DNA from 3 places in the Variovorax sp. P4_D9 genome. Region 2 is predicted to be linked to each of the others. Evidence: predicted binding sites of a transcription regulator. Region 2 holds the regulator's gene; each other region holds the start of a gene.

Region 1 (6,050 bases), on a different contig from region 2:
ACTTGCGCAGCGTCGTCATCAGCGCGGGCTCGATGTCTTCGGCATTGGCCCGGGTGCGGAAGTGGACGAGCAGCTCACGGACATCCCCATAGCATTCGCGCACGCCGACATCGATCTCGTCCAGCACGTGCCGCGCCTGCCGTTCATCGCCGCTGGCCATCGAATCCCGCATCAGCTGCACCTGGATCTTCAGGAAGGCAAGCGCCTGTGCGATGGAGTCGTGCAGCTCGCGCGCCAGGAAGCCGCGCTCCTCCGAGATCGCCGCCTCGAGGCCGAGGGCATTGAGCCTGAGGTTCTCCATGGCGCCCGCAAGATGGACCGTCAGGGATTCGAAGAGCGAGCGCTCGGCCTCGGAGACGGCCACCCGCGCATGGAAGAAGAGGTCGACCTCTCCCATCTGCCGGTCGTGCAGCCGGATCGGGACGGCCACCACCGTCTCGAAGCCCGCCTGTGCGCAATGGCGCATGCGCGCCGGCGCCATGGCCCGGATCGGAATCACGCGGGCACCCGGGGGCGCGGCCGGCGAGCCGCAATGGCACTCGTCCGCCTTCACGCAACGCTCGGCCTCGACCATGGCCGTCGGCAGTCCTTGCGAGGCGAGCATGAGGTAGCGGCTGTTTGTTTCGTCGGACCAGCGCAAGGCCACGCCGTCGGCCCGGGCGATGCGCGCGAACTCACGCGTGAAACCCTGCGCCACCTCGTCGAGCGTGGTGGCCTTGTTGACCAGCGTGGTGATCTCGTAGAGGCTCTCCAGCCGTTCGCGCTCCTCCTCCAACTGTGCGGTCTTCTCCTGCACGCGGCTCTCGAGGTTTCGGTACATCGATTGCAGCTGCCCGGCCATGTTGTTGAAGCCCGCGCCCAGCGTGCCGAACTCGTCCGTTGTGGCGCACTCCACGCGAGCGCCGAAGTCGCCGGCCTGGATCCGTTGGATCGCTTGCTTGAGCAGTCCCACCGGCTCGAGGATGAAGCGGTATCCCGCATGGACCAGGGTGGCGGCGCCGATCATCGCCATGCCCAGCATTGCGACCTGAAGCAGGTGCATGATCGACGTCCAGCGCGACAGATGGGACTCGATGGCCGCCACGAACATGTCGATGTGGGAGGTGAAATCCGCGGCGTTCCGGCCCAGCGCTCGCGCGGCCTCGGGTCCGGGCGGGTCGGCCAGATGAGGGCGGAACCCGGCCCACTCGTGCTCGACCTCCGCGAAGCGCAGGCGCACCTGGTCGTCCCATGGCACGAACAAGGGCCGCTCGGGATCACCGAGCCGCAGCAACTGAATGGCCCGATCGAATTCGGCGAGCTGTCCCGGCAGCGCCTGCGTGTCGCTGGTCCCGGCCGACAGCGCCATGCGGTAGGCCTGCATGCGCATGCGTCCCGCCTCGTTGACGGATGCTGCGCCCCCCTCGATCTGCCACGACATCCATAGCAGGGCGCCGATCGAGCACATCGCCACGAAGAGAAAGGGCGCCGCGGCCAGGCCCAGCTTGGCGCCAAGGGACCACTGACGGCTCGAGGTCATGCCCGCGACGCGATCATTCCGAACCGGATGTGCGAGCGTGTCGCTCGTGCAATTCCCATGTCGCCTCCATTCGCAAGCAATGCGGCTCAGGATAGCCTGGCAGTCGCGCGCTTCGGTTGAGGCAGATCAAAGACCGGCGCCCGACTTCGGCGACCGGGCTTCGGGTTTACAGCGTATCGTGATCGAAGGGATTCGTTGTCCGCGGCCCGCTGTCGGCGCCCTTGGCCGTGCTCATCGCGGCCGACATCGCCGACACCACGGTCGCCCACTCCTCGCGCGTGAGCAGGAGATCCATCTGAAGGTGCAACAGCGTGTCCTCCCGATCCAGGTGGGCATACATCAATCGGGAATGCTCGGACAGCAGGGCTTCAACCGCATCGATGGCCTCCGCATCCCCCGATTCGACCAGGCCCAGCGCGGCCTTGGTCTGGGCGAGCAAGGCGTCGCAGTGCTTGCTTTCGAGTTCGAGTCCGTCCAGCAGTTCGTCGGCCTCCCGGGACCTGCCGCGCAGGATGTCGAGCAGAACCGTGCCTTTCGGCCGGTGCGTCGTCTCGTCGAAGGTCTGGAGGCGGTCGATGAGTTCGAGGAGCGCGGCGGGTCTTTGATGACGTTTCCAGTCATCGGCGTTCAATGCCGCGCGGATCTGATCGAGCAACTCGCGGATGCGGGCGTGCTCTGCTCGCAGGACGATCCATGTGCATTCTGATGCCAGCATGCCGGGCCCCCTTCGGTCGCTGTGTGCGCCGACGCTCAATCTAGCATGTTGCTGGGCCCGAGTCTCGCGGGCAGGATAGAAAATCTATCGCGCGGCTGGATAAGGTCCTCAGTGGCCGCAGCCGCCCAGGTGGCCGCAGGCCGTGCAGAAGTCGCAGCCGTCCTTGAGGATCATCGTGGCGTTGCCGCACTCCGGGCAGCGGGCGCCCGGCATCGGCGCGGGCTGGTCGGAGGCCTGCGCGGGCGCCTGCAGGATGCCCATTGCCTGCACCGGGTAGCCCTTGGCGTCCAGCACGCCCAGCATCGCGTAGCGGTGGATGATGAGCCGTGCCATGTAGGCGACCGTCGACGGCCAGACCTGCTGGCGCTGACGGCCGCTCGGCAGGCCCGGCACGGGGGCCATGAAATGGCCCAGCGGCTCGGCGTAGTTGAGGAGCTTGCGCAGCTTCATGCCGATCCACGCCGGATCGAGCACGCGCATGTCGAGCGACAGCACACGGGCCAGTCCATCCAGCGCCTTCGGGTAGTTGCCGGAGAGTCCCATGGCGCAGGGCCGGGTGACGCGCCCGCCTTGGCCGTCCGGCAGCCAGACCTCCTTGAGCGTCGGCGTGAAGGTCTCGTCGCTCGCCGGATTGTGGATGTCGACCGCCCAGGCCAATGTTCCGTTCGGGCCGGTCTGCGGCTCGCCGCGGCTGAACAGCGCATCGATCACGGGGCTCGGCGAGTCCGCCTCGTCCTGCCACAGCCCCAGCTGCTCGCAGCGCCAGCGGATCACCGCCGCCGTAGCCGCGACGACGCCGGGAAACTGGCGCATTTCCCCGTGCGGCGGGAAGGGCATCTCGAACGAGCGTTCTTCCTGCACCGTGGCCAGCACGTCCAGCTTGAGCCGCATCCAGGTCGGATCCTTCGCGCGAAGGTCCATCGACAGCGTCTTGGCCAGCGCACCGAGGCCGCGCGGTTGCTCGACGCCATTGACCCAGACTTCGAACGGTGCCGGCTTGCCGCCCTCCGGCAACTCGCCGACGAAGAGTGCGAATTCGCCATGCGGGTGGCGGACCATGTACGACCAGGCGGGGTTGCCCGCCGGCAGCTCCGGACGCCCGGGCCAGCGCAGCGACGCCAGCACCGGCCGCGGCATGCGCTCGAGGATCAGGCGCGCGTTCAACGGGCCGGCATCGACCGTCATGGGCTCCTGCGCGAGCGGGCCGCCCTGGGGGCTCAGGACGGCGCCGAGCACGGCGTTGGGCCGGTAGGTGGCCAATCCCTTGAGCCCCGACCGCCAGGCCCGCAGGTACAGGTCCTTGAAGTCCGCGTAGGGGTAGTCGGCCGGCACGTTGACCGTCTTCGAAATGGCGGTGTCGACCAGCGGCGCCACCGCGGAGACCATCTCCACGTGGGCCTGGGCGCTCATCTGCAGCGCGGTCACGAAGGCCGGGGGCAGCGGCGCATCCGCGCCCTTCAGCTGCCGAAACAGGCGCCATGCATGGTCCTCGACCACGTGCTCTTCCCAGCTGCCTTCGGGCGTCCGCTTGCGCCGGGTGTAGGTCCAGGAGAAGGCCGGCTCGATCCCATTGCTCGCGTTGTCGGCGAAGGCCAGGCTGATGGTGCCGGTGGGCGCGATCGACAGCAGGTGCGAGTTGCGGATTCCGCCCGCCCGGATGCGCGCGACGAGCGGGGCCGGCAGCCGCGACGCGAAGGTGCCGCGGCTCAGGTAGAGGTCGGCGTTGAAGAGCGGAAAGGCACCGCGCTCGGCCGCCAGATCGGTCGACGCCGTGTAGGCGGCGTCGCGCAGGACTTCGGCGATGCGGCGCGCGGCTTCGCGGCCGGCGGCGCTGTCGTAGCGCAGGTTCAGCATCGCCAGCGCATCCCCCAGCCCGGTGAAGCCGAGGCCGATGCGCCGCTTGCTGCGGGCTTCCGCGTGCTGGCGCTCCAGCGGCCAGCAGCTGATCTCCAGCACGTTGTCGAGCATCCGGACCGCCACCGCCGCCAGCCGCGCGAAGGCCTCCTCGTCGAAGCGCGCCTCGGGCTCGAAGGGCGCGCGCACCAGGCGCGTCAGGTCGATCGAGCCGAGGCAGCAGCAGCCGTAGGCCGGCAGCGGCTGCTCACCGCAAGGATTGGTGGCCGCCAGGGTCTCGCAATAGGACAGGTTGTTGTCCTCGTTGATGCGATCGAGGAACAGCACGCCGGGCTCGGCATGGTCGTAGGTCGAGCGCATGATCTGATCCCACAGATCACGGGCGCGCAGCGTCCGATAGACCCACAGGCCATCTTCGCGCTGGCGGGCGCCGCCGGCCCGAAGCCGCGGTCCGGGTGCCGCCCGATGGACCAGTTCGAAGGGCTTGTCGTCCTGCACGGCCTGCATGAAGGCATGGGTCACGCCGACCGAGATGTTGAAGTTGGCCAGGTCGCCCTGGTCCTTGGCATGGACGAACTCCTCGATGTCGGGGTGGTCGCAGCGCAACACACCCATCTGCGCCCCGCGCCGCGCGCCCGCCGACTCGACGGTCTCGCAGGAACGGTCGAACACGCGCATGTACGACACCGGCCCCGATGCGTTCGATCGGGTGCTGGCGACCCAGGCGCCGCGCGGCCGGATGCGCGAAAAGTCATAGCCCACGCCACCGCCGCGGCGCATGGTCTCGGCGGCCTCGGTCAGCGCCACGTAGATGCCCGGATGGCCGTCCTCCTCGGCGGAGATGGAGTCGCCCACTGGCTGCACGAAGCAGTTGATCAGGGTCGCGGACAAGTCGGTTCCGGCCGCCGACTGGATGCGTCCTGCAGGCAGGAATCCGTCCTGCAGCGCCTGCAGGAAGCGCGGCTCCCAGAGGGCGCGAAGCTCGGGCTTCTCAGCCTGCGCCAGCGCCCGAGCCACCCGGCGACCGACGTCGTCGATGCTCCGCTCGCCATTCTTGGCGTACTTCTCGAGCAGCAGCTCCTGGCTGATCCGCTGGGCGGGGAGTGCCGGGGTCGACGGCGGGGTCTTCAGGGCATCGGTTGTCGTCATGGGCCACGGGTCCGGAAGCACGGAGTCACATCATGCGTTGCCTCCCGGGCGTTCGTCCAGATGGCCGCGCCTACGGGCGATTCGCCGGAGTCCCGTTCTCCCAGCCGGCGTCGCTGATGTGCCTCGCATAGACCGCCAGCACGATGCGCTCGGAGTGCACGAGGTAGTCGTTGAGCGCGGCGGCGGCGCTCGCGTAGTCGCCGGCTTCGGCCAGTTCCAGAATCTTGACGTTCATGTCGACGTAGGGGGCGTGCAGGAACTCGGGATCGCGCAGCAGCCCGAAGGCCAGCCGCAGCTCGGCCAGCACCGGTGCGAACAGGTGATTGAGCCGCTCGCTGTCGGCCAGTTCGACGATGGCCATGTGGAAGGCCATGTTCGCGGTGCCCACGCCCAGCCAGTCGCCCTCGGCCCGGCAGCGCAGCGAGGTCTCGACCGCCTCGCGCATCTTCTTCTTGGCCGGATGGCGCGGGTAGGCCTGCGCCAGCGCCTGGCACTCGATCAGCCGGCGCACCCGGTAGATGTCGATGATCGACGCGATGCTGGGGATAGCCACGAACACCCCGCGATTGGGCGCGTGCTTGACCAGGCCGTCCTTGGTCAGCATGCGGAACACCTCGCGCAGCGTGTTGCGCGAAATGCCCAGGCTGTCGCTCAGGATCTGCTCCGACAGCCGCTGGCCCGGTGAGAACTCACCCTGGGTGATCTTCAGGCGCAGCTGCTCGGCCACACGCTCGCTGAGCGTCTGGATGGCGGGAGAAGGGGGCGTGGCAAGGCTCATCGGCCCGGTTGTAACAGATCGCTCGCCCGATCCGC
Region 2 (6,050 bases):
GCGCGGCGATCGAGCGCGACAGCATCTCGACCTTGGTCGCCGCGTCGGGCAGGGTCTCGGTGGCGATGCGGCGCTGGGCCTTGAAGCGCTCGGGCAGGTGGGCGTAGGCGTAGAGCGCAATGCGATCGGGCCGCAGGGCGCAGACCTGCGCCAGCGTGCGGTCGAAGGAGGCGGCGCTCTGGCGCGGCAATCCGTAGATCAGGTCGACGTTGACCGAATCGAATCCCAGTCCTCGGGCGGTGGCCATCAGGTCGAACACCTGCTCGGCGGGTTGGATCCGGTGCACCGCCTTCTGGACGTCGGGGTCGAAGTCCTGGACCCCGAAGCTGAGCCGGTTGAAGCCCAGCGCGGCCAGCGTCACGAGGCGCTCGCGGTCGACGGTGCGCGGGTCGATCTCGATCGAATGTTCGCCGTCGGGCGTCAGCGTGAAGGCGTCGCGCAGCATGGCCATGAGCTGCCGCAGGGAGGCATCGTCGAGGAAGGTGGGCGTGCCGCCGCCGAGGTGGAGTTGGCGCACGACCGCACCGCGGCCGAGCTTCTCGACCTGCAGCGAGATCTCGCGGGCCAGGTAGTCCAGGTACTCGCCGCCCTTGCTCTTGTGCTTGGTCACGATCTTGTTGCAAGCGCAGTAGTAGCAGAGCGACTCGCAGAACGGGATGTGCACGTAGAGCGACAGCGCCCGGGCGCTGGCACCAGCCCCACCGCGCTGCTCGAGCGACTGCGCATAGTCCTCGGCCGTGAAGGCGTCGACAAAGCGGTCCGCGGTCGGATAGGAGGTGTAGCGCGGCCCCGGGACGTCGAATTGATTCAGCACGGCCGGCGTGGGCGCCGGGAGGGACGGCGTAAGAACGGGAGCGGAGGCAAGGAGCATCGCGGGCGACGGCAAGGGCTTTGGTGTGTCACTATGCCGCTGTCGCGACCCGCAATCATTGACCTGGGTCAAGCATCCGGCCCACTGCCCATCGGACAATCCCCCCATGACCTCGACTGCATCAATGAAACCAGAAAATATCAAGGTCGCCTGTTCCAACTGCAATCTGCGCGAACTCTGCATGCCGGTGGGCCTGGCGCCCGGCGAACTGCAGCGCATCGACGATATCGTCGCCACGCGGCGCAAGGTCAAGCGGCGCGAGACCCTGTTCCGCAACGGCGAGCCCTTCACCTCGCTCTATGCGATCCGCACCGGCGTCTTCAAGACCCGGGTCACCAGCGAGGACGGGCGCGACCAGGTCACGGGTTTCCAGATGGCGGGCGAGATCATCGGGCTCGACGGCATCGTCAACGACCAGCACACCTGCGACGCCGTGGCGCTGGAGGATTCCGAGGTCTGCGTGATGCCCTTCGACCGCATCGAGGAGCTGTCGCGCGAAGTCACGGCGCTGCAGCGCCACGTGCACCAGATCATGAGCCGCGAGATCGTCCGCGAGCACGGCGTGATGCTGCTGCTCGGCAGCATGCGGGCCGAGGAGCGGCTGGCGGCCTTCCTGCTGAACCTGGTGCAGCGGCTGCATGCGCGCGGCTTCTCGCGCTCCGAGCTGGTGCTGCGCATGACCCGCGAAGAGATCGGCAGCTATCTCGGGCTCAAGCTCGAGACCGTCAGCCGGACACTGTCGAGATTCGCGGCCGACGGCATCGTCGAGGTCGAGCAGCGCAATGTGCGCATCCTCGACCCCGAGGCGCTCCGGCACATCGTCAATCCGCCGGGTAGTTGATTTCGCGCGCCGAGCGGGTCAACATCAGCGTCAGCGCGCCCGACCCCATGGCCAGCAGCCAGAAGGTGAAGAACCCGACCGTGTAGACGGCCTGCCGCGAGGCCCCGAGCGCCTCGCCGCGCCAGTGCAGGTCGCCCGGGTCGACCAGCGCGAACACCAGCACCTCGAGTGCGCAAGCCAGCAGGAAGGCCGGCCAGAGAATCCACATCCAGCGCTGCGCCTGCATGGCCTCAGCGCCTCGGGGCCGGGATGTCGGCGCTCGGCGTCAACGCGTGGTTTCGACCGGCCACCGCCGGCATCAGCTTCTTGTCGGGCAGCGTGCGGTTGATTTCCACGCCCTTGCGGTAGTAGTTCTCGTCGACCACCGGATCGGGCGTGCGCAGGGCCAGCCACAGCGTGGTGAAGCTCGCGATCACCACCACGCCCGGCCCGCCGATCACCATCCACACCAGCGGAAAGCGGTACCAGGGCGGACAGGGGCGGATCGCGTCGTTCTCGTCGGTCATCATCGTCTCCTTGGACACCAGGGGGTTCATCGCGGGACCAGGAACACGGCCTTCTCGGACACGCTGCCCAGGCCGCCTTCCGCTCGGACATCGAAGTGCACCTTGTGCGAGCCGGCCGGTGCCGCGCCGTAGGGCAGCTGCAGCCGGACCGCCACCCAGCGCGACTGCGCCGGCGCGACCTCGACCACGGATTCCGAGGACACGTGCAGCCCTTCGAGGCCGCTTGCCTCGATCCGGTAGCGCTGCACCTGCTCGGTGGCATTCATGATCTGCAGGCGATAGACATTCTCGAGTTGGCCGCCCTCGACGATGCGCGCCAGCGACGCGCGATCGCGCACGACGTCGACCTTGAGCGGCGTGCGCGTCACCAGGCTGGCGAGCAGGCCGATGCACAGCACGCCCAATATCGTGGTGTAGATCAGCACCCGCGGCCGCAGCACGCGGCGCAGCACCTGCTGCGGCGTCCAGCGTCCGGCCATGCTGTTCTGGGTGGCATAGCGGATCAGGCCGCGCGGGGTCTCCATCTTGTCCATGACGATGTTGCAGGCGTCCACGCAGAGGCCGCAGCCGATGCATTCGAACTGCAGGCCCTGGCGGATATCGATCCCCGTCGGGCAGACCTGCACGCACAGCTTGCAGTCGATGCAGTGGCCGAGCGCCGGCGCCGCGGCTGCCCGCGCCTTGGCCGGCACGCCGCGCGGCTCTCCGCGCGCGGCGTCATAGCTGACGATCAGCGTGTCTCGGTCGAACATCGCGCTCTGGAAGCGCGCATAGGGGCACATGTACTTGCACACCTGCTCGCGCATGAAGCCGGCGTTGCCGTAGGTCGCAAAGCCGTAGAACAAGACCCAGAAGATTTCCCAGGAGCCCATGCGGGTCTGCAGGAACTCCATGGCCAGTTCGCGGATCGGCGTGAAGTAGCCGACGAAGGTGAAGCCGGTCCAGAGCCCGATCGAGATCCAGACCACATGCTTGAACCACTTCTTGACCAGCTTCTCGGTCGAGAAGTCGCCGCTGTCGAGTCGCATCCGCGCTATGCGGCTGCCTTCGATCTTCTCCTCGACCCACATGAAGATCTCGGTGTAGACGGTCTGCGGGCAGGCATAGCCGCACCACAGGCGGCCCGCCACCGCGGTGAACAGGAACAGCGAAAGGGCCGAGATCACCAGCAGCCCGGTCAGGTAGATCAGGTCCTGCGGATAGAGCACCAGTCCGAACAGGAAGAAGCGCCGCGCGCCGAGGTCGAACAGCACGGCCTGGCGCTGGCCCCACTCCAGCCACGGCAGTCCGTAGAACACCAGCTGCGTCGCGAACACCAACGCCCAGCGCCAGCGAGCGAAATAGCCGCTGACGCTGCGCGGATAGATCTTCTTGTGGGCCGCGTAGAGGCCGACGCCCTCCTCGACCGGCGCGATCGGAATCACGGTGCGCGGCGGCGGCGTCGGTCCGGGCAGGGAATCGCTCATGGGGACCTCAGGCCATCGCCTTCATTGCCCTGCGGCGGCCGACTTGTTGGACAGGCCCCAGACGTAGGCGGTCAGCACATGGATCTGTGCCTCGGTCAGGCGACCCTGCTGCGCCGGCATCTGGTTGGTCTTGCCGCCATTGATCATCGCGATGATCGCCTCCTGCCCGTAGCCGTGCAGCCAGATCTTGTCGGCCAGGTTCGGAGCACCCACCGCAGGGTTGCCGACGCCGCCGATGCCGTGGCAGGCCGCGCAGACCGTGAACTTGCTCTTGCCGAGTCCGGCGCGCACCGAGTCGTGCGGGCTGCCCGACAGGCTCAGCACGTAGTTGGCGAGGTTCTTGACGTCCTCGGCCGAACCGACCGCCTCGGCCATCGGCGGCATCACGCCGACGCGGCCGAGCGCGATGGTCTCGTGGATCTTCTCGGGCGTGCCGCCGTGCAGCCATTCGCCATCAGTCAGGTTCGGGAAGCCCTTGCTGCCGCGCGCATCCGAGCCGTGGCACTGCGCGCAGTTGTTGAGGAACAGGCGCTCGCCGATCGCCATCGCGCCGGCATCGCCGGCCAGGCGTTCGACCGGCTGGGCCGAGTAGGCGGCGTAGACCGGCGCCAGTTCGGCGTTGGCCCTCTCGACATCCTTGGCGTATTCGCCCTGGGTGCTCCAGGCGAGCGTGCCGCGGTAGCTGCCGAGGCCCGGGAACACCACCAGGTAGCCGATGCCGAACACGATGGTCAGCACGAACAGGCCCATCCACCAGCGCGGCAACGGGTTGTTCATCTCGCGCAAGTCTTCGTCCCAGACGTGGCCGGTGGTGTTGTCGGTGCTGGCCGGGCCGCGGAAGCGTGCGGTCAGCCACAGCAGCAGTGCGCAGGCCAGGATGCCGCCAAGCGAGATGGCGGTCACGAAGTGCGACCAGAAGTCGCTGGTGAAGTCACTCATGAGGGGTCCTCTTCGAAGGGGAGTCGTGCGGCCTCTTCGAAGGCCTTCGCGTTGCGGCGCGAATAGGCCCAAACCAGGATGCCCATGAAAGTGGCGAACGACGCCAGCGTGGCGGCGATCCGCAGGGTGGTGATGGTGTCCATCGTTGCGCTCCTACTTACTTGAGTGCGAGACCGAGCGACTGCAGGTACGCGACGATGGCGTCCATCTCGCTCTTGCCCTTGACCTCAGCCGGAGCGGCCGCGATCTGGGCGTCGGTGTAGGGAACGCCGACCCGGCGCAGCGCCGTCATGTGGGCGACCGACTCGGCGCCGTCGAGCGGCGTCTTCTCGAGCCAGGTGTAGGCAGGCATGTTCGACTCGGGCACCACGTCGCGCGGGTTGTTCAGGTGGATGCGCTGCCATTCGTCGCTGTACTTGCCGCCGACCCGGTGCAGGTCGGGCCCGGTGCGCTTGCTGCCCCACTGGAAGGGGTGGTCGTAGACGAATTCGCCGGCCACCGAGTAGTGGCCGTAGCGCAGCGTCTCGGCGCGGAACGGCCGGATCATCTGCGAGTGGCAGTTGTAGCAGCCCTCGCGCACGTAGATGTCGCGGCCCGCGAGTTGCAGCGGCGTCAGCGGCTGGACGCCGGTGACCGCTTCGGTGGTCGACTTCTGGAAGAACAGCGGCACGATCTCGACCAGGCCGCCGACCGCGATCACCAGCAGGATCAGCACGATCATCAGGAAGTTGTTGGTCTCGATCTTCTGGTGCGAGAAACCGGCCGGGGGGGTATTCGAACTCATGGTGTGTCCTCAGGCGTGGGCAATGGCGGGCTGCGGAATCGGCGACGGCTTGGAGAAGCCCGAGATCACCGTCATCCAGACATTCCATGCCATCACCAGCATGCCGCTCAGATACAGGACGCCGCCGAGCACGCGCACCACGTAATAGGGATAGGTCGCCTTGACTCCTTCGACGAAGGTGTAGGTCAGCGTGCCGTCGGCATTGATCGCGCGCCACATCAGGCCCTGCATCACGCCGGCGATCCACATTGCGGCGATGTACAACACGATGCCGATGGTCGCCATCCAGAAGTGCAACTCGATCGCCTTGACGCTGAACATCTCGGTGCGGCCGTACATGCGCGGGATCAGGTAGTAGAGCGCGCCCATCGAGATCAGGCCGACCCAGCCGAGCGCGCCGGAGTGCACGTGGCCGACGGTCCAGTCGGTGTAGTGCGAGAGCGCGTTGACGGTCTTGATCGACATCATCGGACCCTCGAAGGTCGACATGCCGTAGAAGGACAGCGAGACGATCAGGAAGCGCAGGATCGGGTCGGTGCGCAGCTTGTGCCAGGCGCCCGAGAGCGTCATCACGCCGTTGATCATGCCGCCCCAGCTGGGCGCCAGCAGGATCAGCGAGAACACCATGCCGATCGACTGCGTC
Region 3 (6,050 bases), on a different contig from region 2:
AGCTGTTCGACCTCGGCATCGTCGGCATGGCTGTGGACGCCGTGCTCGCCGGCGCGCGCGTCGCCAGCAGGGTGCGGTGCAGCGTCCTGCAGTTCGTCGAGAACCTGGCGCTTCAGGACGCCTAGTTGAAGGGCCAGGGCTTTACGGTCGGCCGCAGTGAGATGCTTCATGGGGTCATTCCTCGACCAGCAGGTTGTTGACGACGCTCCCGACGCCGGGCGCCGACCAGGCGGCACCTTGCGCGGCCTTGCGCTCGGCCCAGGAGCGGACATGTCCGCGCAGCGTGACCTGGGCGCCTTCGACCCGGACCTCGATATGCTGCGCATCCCGGTCGGCCTGCCGCTGCAGGGCCTCCCGGATCTTGCGCTCGACGTCGGCCGGGCTGAAGCGGGCCTTCACCTCGACCAGGTCGGTCACGCCCTTGACGCCCAGCAGGTTGCGCACGGCGACTTCGGCGGCCCGGCGCTGGTATTCCCATTCGACCCGGCCGTTGAGCGTGATCCAGCCGTTCTCGACCATCGGATGGATGGCGTCGTCGGGCACCAGCACATTCCACTCGAGCGCGTTCTCGGCCGCCCTGGCGATGTCGGCGTCGTCYCGTTCGCTGCCGGRGGGCAGCTTGACCACCATCTCGACGGCCAGGGCCTTCACGCCCTTGACGCGCTGCGCAGCGCGTTCGATGGCGTGCTTCTCGGCGTGGCTCGAGGGGTGTCCGGTCAGCGTCACCACGCTATCCTGGACGATGACGCCGACGTCGGTGGCGGTGATCGCGGGGTCGAAATTCAGCTCGGCGACGATGTCGCTTCGCAGCATGGCATCGGACTTCATGGCATTCCTTTCGGTGATGGATCGGAGCGGGCCCGCCGCTTGCGGCAGGATCTCCTGGCTCGCAATGGAGTCTGGCCCAGCGTCCGGACGCGGCCTTGATCGGCGTCAAGGGAGGCGCATGGCCGTCGCGTGAACATTGGCCCGTCTCCATCGAAGTCGAAAGACCCACCATGAACCTCGGAACCCTCCTGGTGCACCTGGACCACTCGGCCGCGTGCGCGGCGCGTGTCGGACTCGCCGCTTCGCTGGCGAGGGTGCATGGCAGCCATCTGGTCGGGCTCATCCCCACCGGCTTGTACGACGGCCGCATTCCTGCCGATGCAATGTCGAAGGGCGACGCCAGCTTCGCCGCCGCGTCCGCCGACTACCTTCGCATTCGTGCGGAGGCCGTCGCCCACGTGTTCAAGGACCAGTTGCGCGGACCCGGGCCGCTCTCCAGCGAGGTTCGCGTGGTGGACGAACCCTCGGTCGACGCCATCATCCGGCATGGCCGTGCCAGCGACCTGGTGATCGTGGGACAGGACGACGAAGACACCGACGACATGACCGCCCGCAAGCTGGCCGAGCAGGTCATGCTGCACGTCGCCCGGCCCGTCCTCGTGGTGCCTCGCGCCGGGTCGGTGCGGCAGCCTGGCGACAAGGTGCTGGTCGCGTGGGACGGCTCGCGGGAGGCGGCGATGGCCTTGCGCGACGCGCTGCCGCTGCTGGCCCCGGCGTCATCCGTGTCGCTGGTTTCGCTGCAGCGGGCCGGCGAGACCGTGGACGAAGGCCCGCTGCTGATTCCGCAGACCCTCGAATGGCTGCAGCGCCACGGCATCCATGCGAAGGCAGAACGGCAGCTCGTCGCCACGGACTTCGCGGAGGCCTTGCTGGCCTGTGCCGCGCGCATGGACAGCGACTTGCTGGTGATGGGCGGCTACGGGCACACCCGCATGCTGGAATTCGTTCTGGGTGGCGTCACGCGCGAGATCCTCGCGGGTATGAACCTTCCTGTCCTCATGGCGCATTAACGACGGGCACATAGGCCAGTCGCCGATCGCGCAACACCAGCAGCGCCACCATCCGTCCCTGCGGGATCCCGGCGAGCTTGCGCCTGAAGTCCTCGACGCGGTCGAGCCGGCCGTCGTTCATGGCGACGATGATGTCGCCCGTGCGCACGCCCTCGCTGCGCGCCGGCCCGGCGGCGTCGCGGACCACCAGGCCGCCGTCGGTGCCGAACTGGAGCTTCTGCATCGGCGAGAGCTCGCCGAGCTTCAAGCCGAGGCCATCGCCCCATTCGGAGCTCGGGTTGGCGCGCGGGACGGTCCGCGGCGCGGACTCTTCCGACAGCGCCACCCAGACCGTCCGCCGGGTTCCATGCCGCCACAGCTCCACCGGGTTTCGGCGGCCGGCCGGGCCGTTAGCGACCTGCCGTAGCAGTTCCGTGAAGTGCGTGATCGGGACGCCGTTGAAGGCGGTGACGATGTCGCCCCGAAGCAGCCCCGCTGCCTGCGCCGGGCCCTCGGGATCCACCCGCACCACGAGGGCGCCGGTGGGCTCCTTGAAGGTGAAAGACTGGGCCAGCGCGGGCGTCATCTCCTGGAATTCGGCGCCGAGGTGGGCGCGGCGCACCCGGCCCGATTCCTTTAGCTGGGTCGCCACCTTCATGGCCAGGTTGATCGGCACGGCAAAGGACAGGCCCATGTAGCCGCCGTTGCCGCTGTAGATCATCGAGTTGATCGCAACCACCTCGCCGCGGCTGTTGAACAGGGGACTGCCCGAACTGCCCGGATTGATCGCTACGTCGGTCTGGATGAAGGGGACTTCCCCGGCGCCTCCGATGTAGCGGTCGACCGCGCTCACCACGCCCGCCGTGACGCTGCCATGGAATCCGAACGGAGCCCCGATCGCCGCGACCCAGTCGCCCGCTGCCAGTTGGGAGGAGTCGCCGATGGGCGCGGTGGCGAGACCGGTGGCATCGATCTTCAGCAAGCCGACGTCGGTGCGCCGGTCGATGCCGACCACCCGCCCGGGGAAGCGGCGGCCATCGCCCAGCCGGACCTGCGCCTCGTCGATGTCGGCGAGCACGTGCGCGCTGGTGAGGATCAGGCCATTGCTGCTGAGGATCACGCCGGACGCCAGGTCGCGGATCTGGCTGATCCGGACGTCGGCCGGCAACGGCCAGGCCAGCCGGTCCGCAAAGTCGCTCTCGGGCGCGAACTCCAGCTCCAGGCCCGCGGCCCGTTCGTCGCGGCCGATCCGCAGGGTGCTGATGTCGACCACGCCCGCGCTGCGGCTGGCGACCAGCGACGAGAAGGCCGGCGCGGCCGACGCAGCCGGCACGGCCGGCGCGGCGAATTCGGCGGCAGGGCCCGGTGAGGCCGGTTGTTCGGGCGCGGACGCGCAGGCACCGACCAGCCCGGCCAGCGCGAGAGTGGCCAGCCGTCGAACAGTGACGAAGGCGGCGCGCAGCTGCCGCCCCTGCGGCCGCGGCATCCTCACGTCAGACCGCCTGCAGCGACAGCGTGACCGGGCGGACCACGGCCTTCGAGTCCTCCGCGCTGGCGACCGCCGAACCGAAGGCCTGCAGCCGCACCGCGCCGCTGCCGTCGTCGACTTCGCGCATGGTGAGCGCGGTCGCCAGGATCGGAGGGCGTCCGATCAGGCGGGTGACCTCGGCAGCCGCTTCGGGCGCCCCGCTGCCGCCCATGACGGACACCATCGCGACATCGGGCAGGTGGTCGCGCCGCCGTGCCACGAAGCTGCGCATCGGCCCCGCCAGCCGCAGCGCCCAGATGGGCGATATCAGGACCACCGCGTCGAAATCCCTCGGCATCGGGCCGTCGTATCGGATGGCCGGCTGCAGCCGGAAAAGGGACTCGAATGCGCAGCGCAGCGTGCCGGTCACGCCGCTGCGCGGCCGGACCTCCGCGATCTCGGCCAACGGCCAGCCCTGCTGGCTGCACAGCAGTTGCGCCGTGCGCTTGCAGGTGCCGGTGTAGGAGTAGAAGACCACCAGAACCTTGCTCATTGCCATCTCCGCATCGTGGGCGAATGTTCACTTTAGAAGCATCTTGTCAACGCTGTCTTGCGCTGAATCAATTGGGGTCCGCCGAAGCAGATGCTTGATCAACGTCAAGCAAGGCCCGGCTTCGTTGCCTACGATGGACCACAATTCGCTCAGGGACCGCTGTGCCGCCCGAACAAGGCGAAGGAGCCATCGATGGTGCGTTCACTTCCGCTGCGCGGCATGCTCGAGGGCATCAGCACACGCTCCGGCGCTTCCTTCGCGGTGCAGCTGCCGGACGGCACGCGGGTGGCCGTTGGCGCGGACGCGCCCGCGTTCACGCTGTGCATCCATACCGATACCGCCCTGTTCGGCATCGCGACGCGCGGCCATATCGGCCTGATGGAGGCATATTTTGCGCAGGAGGTCGATGTCGATGGCGACTTCGCCGCGGCGCTGGCCACCGGCATGGCCTCCGGCTTCGACCAGCAGCCCGGCGCGCTCAACAACATTGAGAACGGCTTGCACGACCTGAGGCACTCGAACCGCGATCCGGCCACGGCCAAGGCGAATGCCTGCTTCCACTGCGGACTCGGCGTCGACTTCTATCGCCAATGGCTCGACCCGCCGCACCTGCGGCTACTGGGACGCCGACACGCACAGCCTGGAGCAGGCGCAACGCAACAAGATCGACCACGTCTGCCGCAAGATCAGACGAGGTCCAGGCGCCGCTTGGCGATCGGCCGGCGGTCGCGGAACAGGTTCGAGGTGTTCTTGGCCAAGCCGAGCGGCGCGCCCTGCCGCGCCGTCGCGCTCGCCTCGAAGGCGGCGAGCAGCCGGCGCCGTCGGGCGGCATGCGCGTGGGCGTCATTCGGCATACAGGTAGGCGCGGGTCATCGGATAGCTGTCGCGCGTGATATTGCCCCTTGCTGAAGACGATCTGAAACAGGTGCGTGTAGCCGGCCGGCGAGCGGAACATCTCGGCGCAACCGATCAGGTAGGTGCGCCAGATGCGCCGGAAGCGCCTCGTCGACACGGGTCGGGTCGAGCGCCCGGATGGATTTCCCAGCGCGACTCGAAGCGGGCCGCCCAGGCCTCCAGCGTCGGCGCATAGTGGCGCCGCAGGTTCTCGACATCGACCACCTCGAGGCCGCTGCGCTCCATGCAGACGATGACGTCGGCCAGGCTCGGGATCCATCCGCCCGGGAACACAGCCCGGAAGGCCCGCTACGACCCGGGCGGCCGCGCACCGCACCTCTACGACAAGTGCGTGCGCCGGGTCTAGGGAAGGTCTAGGGATCTCGTTCACCCTAAGGCTTGGACGACCTGGCAGCCTCGAGCGCTCGCGAGGCGGCGTCCTTGGCGGCCCGCGCGGCGCTGCGCGTCGCATCCTCGGCCCGTTGCAGCGCCTCGCGGGTGGCCCGCGCCGCCTGCTCCGCTTCTTCCTGGCTCGCCGCCGCCGCCCGCCGAACTGCCTCCTCGGCCTTCTCGAGCGCGTCCTTGGTCGCTGCGAGCGCCTTCCTGCTTTCTTCCTGGGTCGCGCGTGCCGCATCCTTGCCGACGTCGAGCGCCATGTCGGCCGAGGCTGAGGCCTTGGCCTCGAAGCGGCGCGCCGCTTCGGCTGCCTTCCGGGCCGCTTGCCGGATCGCTTCGGCCAGGGCCTGGGAAATCTTGCCGGCGCTCGCGCTGCTGCGATCGAGGGCCGCCTTGGCTGCGTCGGCCGCTTTCTGCCCGGCGATCTGGGCTTCGCGCGCCGCCTTGCTGGCGGCGTCCTTCGCCTTCTGGCTCGGCGTCGACGCCGGGCTCAACTGGCCGGGCGCGGTGTAGTCGGCGGCGAATGCCGCCGCGTTCAGGGCCATCGCCAGCAGGGCGAGCACAATCCTGGCTTTCATGGAACCTCTCCCGAGTGAACGAGCCCTTGAAGCATCATCCGCGCCGGCAGGGACGGGTTTGCGCCAGCGCAAGGAATTCGTCTCCATGGCCGGTAAAAAGGGGACCCCTCCCATCGATGCCCGACCCCAGCCCCGCACGCTCGCCGCCGACATGAAGCCTGAAACTCCCGATGCGCTCACGGCAGGCCGTTCCCTCGTGACGGCGCTGCGCGAACAGCTGCAGGCCGAGACCGACCACCCAGTCTCGCTGATCGAGACCCACATCTCCTGGGTGCTGCTGACCGATCGCCTGGCCTACAAGCTGAAGAAGCCCGTGCGGCTGTCCTTCGTCGATTTCGGCACGC

The links. Region 2 encodes FNR, which switches genes on or off when oxygen is low (the NO sensors DNR and NnrR bind a similar motif). Its sites were predicted from a motif close to TTGATNNNNATCAA; they were not measured.
Region 1: AC1DY5_RS03220 (type IV pili methyl-accepting chemotaxis transducer N-terminal domain-containing protein) is a predicted target of FNR. The motif match lies at 1,636-1,649, and genes of this name have one in related genera.
Region 3: AC1DY5_RS15715 (universal stress protein) is a predicted target of FNR. The motif match lies at 924-937, and genes of this name have one in related genera.

Annotation. Positions count from the first base shown of each region.
Region 1 covers NZ_JBFUIU010000015.1:7,177-13,226, reverse strand. Annotated here, with positions in the region: gene AC1DY5_RS03220 (type IV pili methyl-accepting chemotaxis transducer N-terminal domain-containing protein) at 1-1,519, opposite strand, end outside; gene AC1DY5_RS03215 (hemerythrin domain-containing protein) at 1,686-2,234, opposite strand; gene AC1DY5_RS03210 (adenosylcobalamin-dependent ribonucleoside-diphosphate reductase) at 2,343-5,237, opposite strand; gene AC1DY5_RS03205 (GntR family transcriptional regulator) at 5,308-6,015, opposite strand.
Region 2 covers NZ_JBFUIU010000016.1:13,550-19,599, reverse strand. Annotated here, with positions in the region: gene hemN (oxygen-independent coproporphyrinogen III oxidase) at 1-871, opposite strand, end outside; gene fnr (fumarate/nitrate reduction transcriptional regulator Fnr) at 996-1,712, shown strand; gene AC1DY5_RS03445 (hypothetical protein) at 1,693-1,938, opposite strand; gene AC1DY5_RS03440 (FixH family protein) at 1,943-2,248, opposite strand; gene ccoG (cytochrome c oxidase accessory protein CcoG) at 2,245-3,684, opposite strand; gene ccoP (cytochrome-c oxidase, cbb3-type subunit III) at 3,706-4,623, opposite strand; gene AC1DY5_RS03425 (cbb3-type cytochrome oxidase subunit 3) at 4,620-4,766, opposite strand; gene ccoO (cytochrome-c oxidase, cbb3-type subunit II) at 4,781-5,407, opposite strand; gene ccoN (cytochrome-c oxidase, cbb3-type subunit I) at 5,417-6,050, opposite strand, start outside.
Region 3 covers NZ_JBFUIU010000123.1:3,175-9,224, reverse strand. Annotated here, with positions in the region: gene AC1DY5_RS15725 (TraR/DksA family transcriptional regulator) at 1-170, opposite strand, end outside; gene AC1DY5_RS15720 (BON domain-containing protein) at 175-828, opposite strand; gene AC1DY5_RS15715 (universal stress protein) at 999-1,838, shown strand; gene AC1DY5_RS15710 (trypsin-like peptidase domain-containing protein) at 1,825-3,303, opposite strand; gene AC1DY5_RS15705 (flavodoxin family protein) at 3,311-3,838, opposite strand; gene AC1DY5_RS15700 (hypothetical protein) at 4,031-4,747, shown strand; gene AC1DY5_RS15695 (class I SAM-dependent methyltransferase) at 4,808-5,026, opposite strand; gene AC1DY5_RS15690 (hypothetical protein) at 5,125-5,706, opposite strand; gene AC1DY5_RS15685 (bifunctional aminoglycoside phosphotransferase/ATP-binding protein) at 5,858-6,050, shown strand, end outside.